DNA from 3 places in the Escherichia ruysiae genome. Region 3 is predicted to be linked to each of the others. Evidence: predicted binding sites of a transcription regulator. Region 3 holds the regulator's gene; each other region holds the start of a gene.
What was found. Region 3 encodes LexA, which represses DNA repair genes until DNA is damaged. Its sites were predicted from a motif close to TNCTGTATGTACATACAGNA; they were not measured.
Positions count from the first base shown of each region.

Region 1: a site for LexA is predicted at 1,370-1,389, ahead of rmuC (DNA recombination protein RmuC). Genes of this name have one in related genera too.
Region 2: a site for LexA is predicted at 2,172-2,191, ahead of metR (HTH-type transcriptional regulator MetR). Genes of this name have one in related genera too.

Region 1 covers NZ_JAVIWS010000001.1:2,707,550-2,710,817, reverse strand. The annotation lists gene rmuC (DNA recombination protein RmuC) at 1-1,326, opposite strand, end outside; gene udp (uridine phosphorylase) at 1,467-2,228, opposite strand; gene RGV86_RS13125 (dienelactone hydrolase family protein) at 2,490-3,268, shown strand, end outside.
Region 2 covers NZ_JAVIWS010000001.1:2,702,955-2,706,222, forward strand. The annotation lists gene yigL (sugar/pyridoxal phosphate phosphatase YigL) at 1-324, shown strand, start outside; gene bioP (biotin transporter) at 400-1,299, shown strand; gene metR (HTH-type transcriptional regulator MetR) at 1,187-2,140, opposite strand; gene metE (5-methyltetrahydropteroyltriglutamate--homocysteine S-methyltransferase) at 2,258-3,268, shown strand, end outside.
Region 3 covers NZ_JAVIWS010000001.1:2,291,046-2,294,313, forward strand. The annotation lists gene dinF (MATE family efflux transporter DinF) at 30-1,355, opposite strand; gene lexA (transcriptional repressor LexA) at 1,428-2,036, opposite strand; gene dgkA (diacylglycerol kinase) at 2,146-2,514, opposite strand; gene plsB (glycerol-3-phosphate 1-O-acyltransferase PlsB) at 2,684-3,268, shown strand, end outside.

The DNA of each region.
Region 1 (3,268 bases), 420 kb from region 3:
CTGTTCAGCCAAATCCGGATTAATCTCGCGTTTAATTTCTACCCCTAAACCGCGAAACGCTTCTGCCTGCGCCAGCACATTTCCGCGACCTGAAGAGAGTTTTTTCATTGCCTGACGATAGTTATCCTGCGCTTTGTCCAGACTTTGACCGATCGCTGACATATCATCGACAAACAAACGCATCTTGTCGTACAGCTTGCTGGCGCGATCGGCGATTTGCTGGGCGTTGCGACTTTGATGCTCATAACGCCACAGGTTGGCGATAGTACGCAACGCCACCAGCAGCGTGGTCGGGCTAACCAGCATGATATTGTTTTTCAACGCTTCTGTTATCAGCTCCGGCTGGCGATCAAGCGCCAGTAAAAACGCAGGTTCGACGGGGATAAACATCAGCACGTAATCCAGCGTTCTTAGCCCTGGTAGCTGTTGATAATCTTTACGCCCCAGCAAGCGGATATGGTTACGCACCGACGCGATATGTTCCTGCAATGCGCTTTCGCGAGTGTAGTCGTCTTCTGCATTGAAGTAGCGTTCATAGGCGACCAGCGTCATTTTGGCGTCGATCACCACATCTTTCCCCTGCGGTAGCCGCACGATGACATCCGGCTGCATCCGCGAGCGGGCGTCATTTTCGATGCTGACCTGGGTTTCATATTCATACCCTTCGCGCAGACCGGAAGCCTCCAGCACGCGCGTCAATACCACTTCGCCCCAGTTGCCCTGGGTTTTATTGTCACCTTTCAGCGCACGCGTCAGGTTGATTGCCTCCTGGGCCATTTGCGCGTTGAGCTGCTGGAGATTGCGAATTTCGTGGGTCAGGGTATGGCGTTCTTGTGCTTCTTTACCGAAGCTGTCCTGAACCTGACGGCGAAAACCGTCCAGTTGTTCACGCAGCGGCGACAACAGGCTGTTCAGGCTCTGACGGTTTTGCTCATCAACCCGGCGATTGCTGTGCTCAAAAATACGGTTGGCGAGGTTTTCAAATTGCTCGCTCAAACGCTGCTCGCTGTTAATCATCTGGCGAATTTTATCGTCAGCGTGTTGCTGTGCGGCCTCCATCCGCGTGGTCACTTCACGCAGATCAGCCTCCAGAGAGGTGTTAATACTTTGCAGGCTGCGCACTTCGTTATTGAGCAATTCACACTCTGCGCGCCAGTGCTCGCTTTGGGTAATTTGTTGTTTTGCCGCGCTTAACTCCGCGACCATCTCTTCACGTTCAGCTAATTGCTCGGCTTTTTGCTGCGCGTGCTGATAACTGGCAAACAGCCAGCCGATGGCCACACTGACCAGCGCAATAATGGCATAAACAATGATTGAGAAATCCACAAAGCCTCCTGACGCAACAACTTACCCGCACAAAATAGAATTGTGCTGTACAAACGTCCAGTTGGAAAGGCATTTCCTGCGAGGCGCTACGCAAAAATACAAAAGGCCGAACGCGTCGGCCTTCAGACAGGAGAAGAGAATTACAACAGACGGCGCGCCGCTTCCACCACGATTTTCACCGCATGGCTTTCAGTTTGTTTCATCGTCTCAGCATTCGGGATCTCTTGCTGGGTACGGTTAACGATAACGCCCGCCACCATACCAGCACGCAGGCCCTGGCTTGCACACATGGTCAGCAGAGTCGCAGATTCCATTTCATAGTTCATCACGCCCATCGCCTGCCACTCTTCCATAGAACCTTTAAAGTGACGGACTACGCGACCAGAGTAAGTATCGTAACGTTCCTGACCTGGATAGAAGGTATCAGAAGAAGCAGTCACGCCAACGTGAGTCGTCGCGCCAATGGATTTCGCTGCTTCAACCAGCGCAGTCGTACATTCGAAATCAGCGACAGCCGGGAACTCCAGCGGTGCGAAGTGCAGGCTCGCGCCATCCAGACGAACAGACGCCGTGGTAACCAGTACATCACCAACATTAATATGCGGCTGAATAGCGCCAGTTGTACCGATACGCAGGAAGGTGCGAATGCCCAGCTGTGCCAGTTCTTCAACGGCAATAGAAGTAGACGGGCCGCCGATACCGGTAGAGCAGACAATAACAGGTTTACCATCCAGCTCTGCACGCCAGGTGGTGAATTCGCGGTGAGATGCCAGCTTAACCGGCTTATCCATCAGCGCGGCGATCTTTTCCACACGATCCGGGTCGCCAGGGACGATGGCAAGCGTAGCCCCTTGTAAATCGTTTTTAGTGAGGCCGAGATGAAAAACATCAGACTTGGACATATACAACTCCTCTGTGAATCGGTTTAGTCAGAAGAAGCAAAAAGGTACTTTACCGAAGGGATTAAGATTTTTTCGTGATAGTCATCACTATGATGCAAATGTGTTGCATACATTTACTCATCAAAAGTGACTTAAATCACATAATTTACTCTTAAGTCAGTAAGGCCGCTTAAAAGATGAGCCATTTGAGGCAATGTGAATTGTTGCACGCTGACTATAGTTAACATTGCGCAAAATTTTTATAAGGGTACGGAGAATACCATGACAACAACACAACACTCTGGATTTGCACCTGCTGCATCCCCCCTCGCCTCGACCATCGTTCAGACTCCGGATGATGCGATTGTGGCAGGGTTCACCTCTATCCCTTCACAAGGGGATAACATGCCTGCTTATCATGCCCGTCCAAAACAGAGCGATGGCCCACTACCAGTGGTCATTGTAGTGCAGGAAATTTTTGGCGTGCATGAACATATCCGTGACATTTGTCGCCGTCTGGCGCTGGAGGGATATCTGGCTATCGCACCAGAACTCTACTTCCGCGAAGGTGATCCGAATGATTTCGCCGATATTCCCACGTTGCTAAGCGGTCTGGTAGCAAAAGTGCCTGACTCACAGGTGCTGGCCGATCTCGATCATGTCGCCAGTTGGGCGTCCCGCAACGGCGGCGATGTCCATCGTTTAATGATTACCGGATTTTGCTGGGGCGGACGTATCACCTGGTTGTATGCCGCGCACAACCCGCAGCTGAAAGCGGCAGTGGCGTGGTACGGCAAGCTGACAGGCGATAAGTCGCTGAATTCACCGAAACAACCTGTTGATATCGCAACCGATCTTAACGCGCCGGTTCTCGGCTTATATGGCGGTCAGGATAACAGCATTCCGCAGGAGAGCGTCGAAACCATGCGTCAGGCGCTGCGGGCAGCAAACGCGAAAGCGGAGATTATCGTGTACCCGGATGCCGGTCATGCATTTAACGCCGATTATCGCCCGAGCTATCATGCCGAGTCTGCGAAAGACGGTTGGCAGCGTATGCTGGA
Region 2 (3,268 bases), 410 kb from region 3:
CTGGAGCAAGCAATCAATGCTCGCTGGGGCGATCGCGTCAACGTCAGTTTCTCTACTTTGACTTGTCTGGAAGTGATGGCTGGCGGCGTTTCTAAAGGTCATGCGCTGGAAGCGGTGGCGAAGAAATTGGGCTACAGTCTGAAGGATTGCATTGCGTTTGGTGACGGGATGAACGACGCCGAAATGCTGTCGATGGCGGGGAAAGGCTGCATTATGGGCAGTGCGCACCAGCGCCTGAAAGATCTGCATCCGGAGCTGGAAGTGATTGGCACTAACGCCGAAGACGCGGTGCCGCATTATCTGCGTAAGCTCTATTTATCGTAATCGTTCTTTATTTGGTCAGTTGTCAACCTGATACTTCGCTACAATGGATACTCGTTAATCAAAGAGTTTTCCATTGTGGCGCTACTTATCATCACCACGATTCTGTGGGCCTTCTCCTTTAGCTTTTATGGCGAGTACCTTGCGGGGCACGTCGACAGCTATTTTTCGGTGCTGGTACGCGTTGGGCTGGCGGCGCTCGTTTTCCTGCCGTTCCTGCGTACCCGTGGCAATAGCCTGAAAACCATTGGCCTGTATATGCTGGTGGGCGCGATGCAGCTTGGCATTATGTATATGCTCAGTTTTCGTGCCTATCTCTACCTGACGGTCTCTGAACTGCTGCTGTTTACCGTGCTGACGCCGCTCTACATCACGCTGATTTATGACATTATGAGCAGACGTCGTCTGCGCTGGGGTTATGCGTTCAGCGCGTTACTGGCGGTGATTGGTGCCGGAATTATTCGTTACGATCAGGTCACTGACCATTTCTGGACTGGCCTGCTGCTGGTGCAACTCTCCAATATCACTTTCGCGATTGGCATGGTGGGTTACAAACGCCTGATGGAAACTCGCCCGATGCCGCAGCATAACGCCTTTGCGTGGTTCTATCTTGGCGCGTTCCTGGTGGCGGTGGTTGCATGGTTCTTGCTGGGAAATGCGCAGAAAATGCCGCAAACCACGTTGCAATGGGGCATTCTGGTGTTTCTTGGCGTGGTGGCTTCCGGGATTGGCTACTTTATGTGGAACTACGGCGCGACGCAGGTGGACGCCGGAACGCTGGGCATTATGAATAATATGCACGTTCCGGCAGGGCTGCTGGTTAACCTGGCTATCTGGCACCAACAGCCGCACTGGCCAACATTTATCACAGGCGCGCTGGTGATCCTGGCCTCACTGTGGGTGCATCGGAAGTGGGTCGCTCCGCGCTCTTTACAAACGGCAGATGATCGCAGGCGTGATTGCGTGCCGAGCGAATAAACGCTTCTGTCACTGGCTGACGCTGCTCGCCATCGCGCACGGCGGCGTATAGTCGGCTCCACAGGCCTTCGCCCAGGGTTTTGGTCACCACCAGACCCTGGCGCTCAAAACTCTCCACCACCCAATGCGGCAGAGCGGCAATACCCATCCGCGCGGCAACCATCTGAATCAACAATAAGGTGTTATCGACGCTTTTCAGTGACGGGCTGACGCCTGCCGGCTGAAGAAAATGGCGCCAGACATCCAGTCGACTGCGCTGCACCGGATAAATCAACAGCGTCTCGCTGGCGAGATCTTCCGGCGTGATTCGCGTTTTCGCCGCCAGTGGGTGGTCAGGTGCTAACACCAGACGCACCTCATAATCGAACATCGGCGAATAATGCAGGCCACTGCGCGGCAGAATATCGGAGGTCATCACCAGATCCAGCTCGCCCTGCTGCAACGCAGGCTGCGGGTCAAACGTTACGCCTGATTTAAAATCCATCTCGACCTGCGGCCAGTTCTTATGGAAATTTTCTAACGCGGGTGTCAGCCACTGAATACAGCTATGGCACTCAATGGCAATACGCAGGCGCGTTTGCTGCGGTTCATTGCAGGCTTGCAGTGCCTGGCTGATTTGCGGCAGCACCTGGTTTGCCAGTTGCAACAGGATTTCTCCCTGCGGCGTAAAACGTAGCGGCTGGCTTTTACGCACAAATAGCCGGAAGCCAAGGCGTTGTTCCAGATCGCTAAACTGGTGAGACAGGGCGGATTGCGTCTGATGCAACGTCGCCGCAGCGGCTGCGAGCGAGCCGCAATTCCGCAACGCTTGTAGCGTTTTCAGGTGTTTTACTTCGATCATGAAAGTCCTTCACTTCGGCATGAATAATTTGCGCTTGAGGAATATACAGTAACCGCCAATTATGGATGTGTAAACATCTGGACGGCTAAATACTAAAAATTCCATAAGGGGCATATAATGACAATTCTTAATCACACCCTCGGTTTCCCTCGCGTTGGCCTGCGTCGCGAGCTGAAAAAAGCGCAAGAAAGTTATTGGGCGGGGAACTCCACGCGTGAAGAATTACTGGCAGTAGGGCGTGAATTGCGTGCTCGTCACTGGGATCAACAAAAGCAGGCGGGTATCGACCTGCTGCCGGTGGGCGATTTTGCCTGGTACGATCATGTTCTGACCACCAGCCTGCTGCTGGGTAACGTTCCGGCGCGTCATCAGAATAAAGACGGTTCGGTGGATATCGACACCCTGTTCCGTATTGGTCGCGGTCGTGCGCCAACAGGTGAACCTGCGGCGGCGGCAGAAATGACCAAATGGTTTAACACCAACTATCACTACATGGTGCCGGAATTCGTTAAAGGCCAACAGTTCAAACTGACCTGGACGCAGCTGCTGGATGAAGTAGACGAGGCGCTGGCGTTGGGTCACAAGGTGAAACCTGTGCTTCTGGGGCCGGTTACCTATCTGTGGCTGGGGAAAGTGAAAGGTGAACAGTTTGACCGCCTGAGCCTGCTGAACGATATTCTGCCGGTTTATCAGCAGGTTCTGGCAGAACTGGCAAAACGCGGTATTGAGTGGGTACAGATTGACGAACCGGCGCTGGTGCTGGAACTGCCGCAGGCGTGGCTGGACGCATATAAACCTGCTTACGATGCGCTCCAGGGCCAGGTGAAACTGCTGCTGACCACCTATTTTGAAGGTGTAACGCCAAACCTCGACACGATTACGGCGCTGCCTGTTCAGGGTCTGCATGTCGACCTCATTCATGGCAAAGATGATGTAGCAGAACTGCACAAGCGCCTGCCTTCTGACTGGCTGCTGTCTGCCGGACTGGTCAATGGTCGTAACGTCTGGCGCGCCGATCTCACCGAGAAATATGCACAAATTAAAGACATTGTCGGCAAACGTGATTTGTGGGTGGCATCTTCCTGCTCGCTGCTGCATAGCCCTATCGACCTGAGCGTGGAAACGCGT
Region 3 (3,268 bases):
TAGGATTATTTATTCAGAATATTTAACCGTCACGCTCCGGCAAACCATGTTCCGTTGCGCCAGTGACGACGCCAGATAGCCGCCAGAGAAAGCCCGCGCAGCGCCAGAAAGACGGTTAACGCCAGCCACAAACCATGATTACCCAACCACGGCAACGTGAGGAGCGTCAGCGCAAATCCTGCTGCTGCCACCGCCATACTGTTTCGCATTTCGGCGGCGCGCGTTGCACCTATAAACATGCCGTCCAGCAGATAACACCAGACACCAACCAGCGGTAAAATGACCTGCCAGATAAGATAGCGATCGGCCAGCTGCTGAATCTGGGTTAATGACGTCAGCAACGCAATAATGTGTTCCCCTGCCAGCAAATAAATCACAGAAAACAGCAACGCCACGATCCCCGACTGGCGACACGCTGCGCGCCAGACATCCAGTAACTGGCTCCCGTCGCGCGCACCGTATGCCTGACCTGAATGAGCTTCAACCGCGTAGGCAAAACCATCCAGCGCATAGGCGGTAAAGGTGAGTAGCGTCATCAGAACCGCGTTAACGGCGATAATGTCACTTCCCAGTCGCGCGCCAAGTACCGTTATTGCACCAAAACAGAGTTGCAATAACAGGGAGCGCAGCATGATGTCGCGGTTAAGCGCCAGCAAGCGACGGACGTTTCCTCGCCAGGCTGTTTTCAGCATTTCGCCGGAAATACCGCGTAGTTTGAGGATTTTACGCACCATTAGCAGACCAATCAGCAACGTCGCATATTCTGCGATGACCGTTGCCAGCGCCGCGCCCTGCACGTTCATATGCAGCCCCATCACCAGCCAGACATCCAGCACAATGTTGAGAATATTACCCACCACTAACAGGACAACCGGCGCACGGGCATATTGCACGCCGAGCAACCAGCCAAGTAATACCAGGTTTGCCAGCGACGCCGGTGCACTTAGCCACCGAATTTCAAGAAAGCGCCGCGCCTGTTCCAGCACGGCTTCACTGCCACCAACAATATGCAGCGCCAGATCGATAATCGGTGTACGCAACAGAGCAATCAACGCGCCAGCCCCCAGCGCCAGTAGCAACGGCTGCACCAGCGCACGCGCTAATGCCTGAGGATTTTTGGCACCATACGCCTGCGCAGTAAGCCCGGTAGTGCTCATGCGCAAAAACAGCAACAGCATAAAGAGAAAGCTGGTCGCCGTTGCGCCAACCGCCACGCCGCCCAGATAAACCGGACTATCAAGATGACCAATTACCGCCGTATCAATCAGCCCCAGCAACGGAACGGTGATATTGGAGAAAATCATAGGTAAGGCGAGATGCCAGAGAGCTTTATCAGATGAAGTGAGGAATGCCATGCAGACAAGCCTGATGAAGAGAGATGAAAAACAAACCGCGACGCCAGGCGGCATCGCGGTATCAGAGATCTGTTACAGCCAGTCGCCGTTGCGAATAACCCCAACCGCCAGCCCTTCAATGGTGAAGCTCTGCTGACGAAGGTCAACGACAATCGGTTTAAACTCGCTGTTTTCTGGCAATAATTCGACTTTATTGCCCTGTTTTTTCAGACGCTTAACGGTAACTTCGTCATCAATACGTGCGACAACGACCTGACCATTACGTACATCCTGAGTTTTATGCACTGCCAGCAAGTCGCCATCCATAATGCCGATATCTTTCATCGACATTCCGCTGACGCGCAGCAGGAAATCGGCATTCGGCTTGAACAAGGAAGGATCGACCTGATAATGACCTTCAATATGCTGCTGCGCCAGAAGCGGTTCACCGGCAGCCACACGACCTACCAATGGCAACCCTTCTTCCTCTTCCTGCAACAAACGAATCCCACGCGATGCGCCGGAAACAATTTCAATTACGCCTTTGCGTGCCAACGCTTTCAGATGTTCTTCAGCCGCGTTTGGGGAACGGAACCCCAAACGCTGCGCGATTTCCGCACGCGTCGGCGGCATACCTGTCTGGCTGATGTGATCACGAATGAGATCAAACACCTCTTGTTGCCTGGCCGTTAACGCTTTCATTCCGCCCCCTGGGTGTATATACAGTTATGCTGTGAGTATATACAGCAAAAGGCGATTTTGGAACCATAAACTACACAATAAACCAGAGATTTATCGAATTCTGGAAGGGTTATCCAAAATGCGACCATAACAGAATGACCCAGGTTGCCACAGCGACGATAATCGCGATCAGCACCGCTGCGGACCCCATATCTTTCGCCCGCCCGGAAAGCTCGTGGTATTCAGAGCCAATACGATCAACCACCGCTTCGATGGCGCTATTGAGAATTTCCACAATCATCACCAACATGACGGAGCTAATAAGCAGTACGCGGGTTATCGCGTCCACATCCAGCCAGCAAGCGATGACCACCGCCAACAATACCGCCACGCCTTCCTGACGGAATGCCGCTTCGTTGATCCATGCAGCGCGTAAACCTTTCCAGGAATAGCCAGCGGCTTTGATAATTCGAGTGAATCCAGTGGTATTATTGGCCATTGAAAGAACCTTTTTACATTATGAGCGTCAATATCAGTGTACCGTTGAATCCGATGATTCCGGTAGCGTAGCGCCGCGCGAAACATGAGCGGATACCACAGAATTTCCCATGACTTTCTGCTATCCTTCCCGCGCATTTGCATTATTAACCAGAGGCTTTACATCGTTTATGTCCGGCTGGCCACGAATTTACTACAAATTACTGAATTTACCATTAAGCATCCTGGTAAAAAGCAAGTCTATTCCGGCAGATCCTGCCCCGGAATTGGGGCTCGATACCTCTCGTCCAATTATGTACGTTTTACCGTACAACTCAAAAGCGGATTTGCTGACGTTGCGCGCCCAGTGCCTGGCGCATGATCTGCCTGATCCATTAGAGCCGCTGGAGGTAGACGGCACGCTACTGCCGCGCTATGTGTTTATTCATGGCGGGCCGCGTGTTTTCACCTATTACACGCCGAAAGAAGAGTCTATTAAGCTGTTCCACGACTATCTCGATCTGCACCGTAGCAACCCAAATCTGGATGTGCAGATGGTGCCGGTATCGGTGATGTTTGGTCGTGCGCCAGGACGTGAAAAAGGCGAAGTAAACCCGCCACTACGTATGCTCAACGGCGTGCAGAAATTTTTCGCCGTACTGTGGCTTGGTCGCGATAGCTTTGTGCGTTTCTCGCCGTCAGTTTCGCTACGCCGCATGGCTGATGAACACGGCACAGATAAAACTATCGCCCAAAAACTGGCGCGCGTGGCGCGT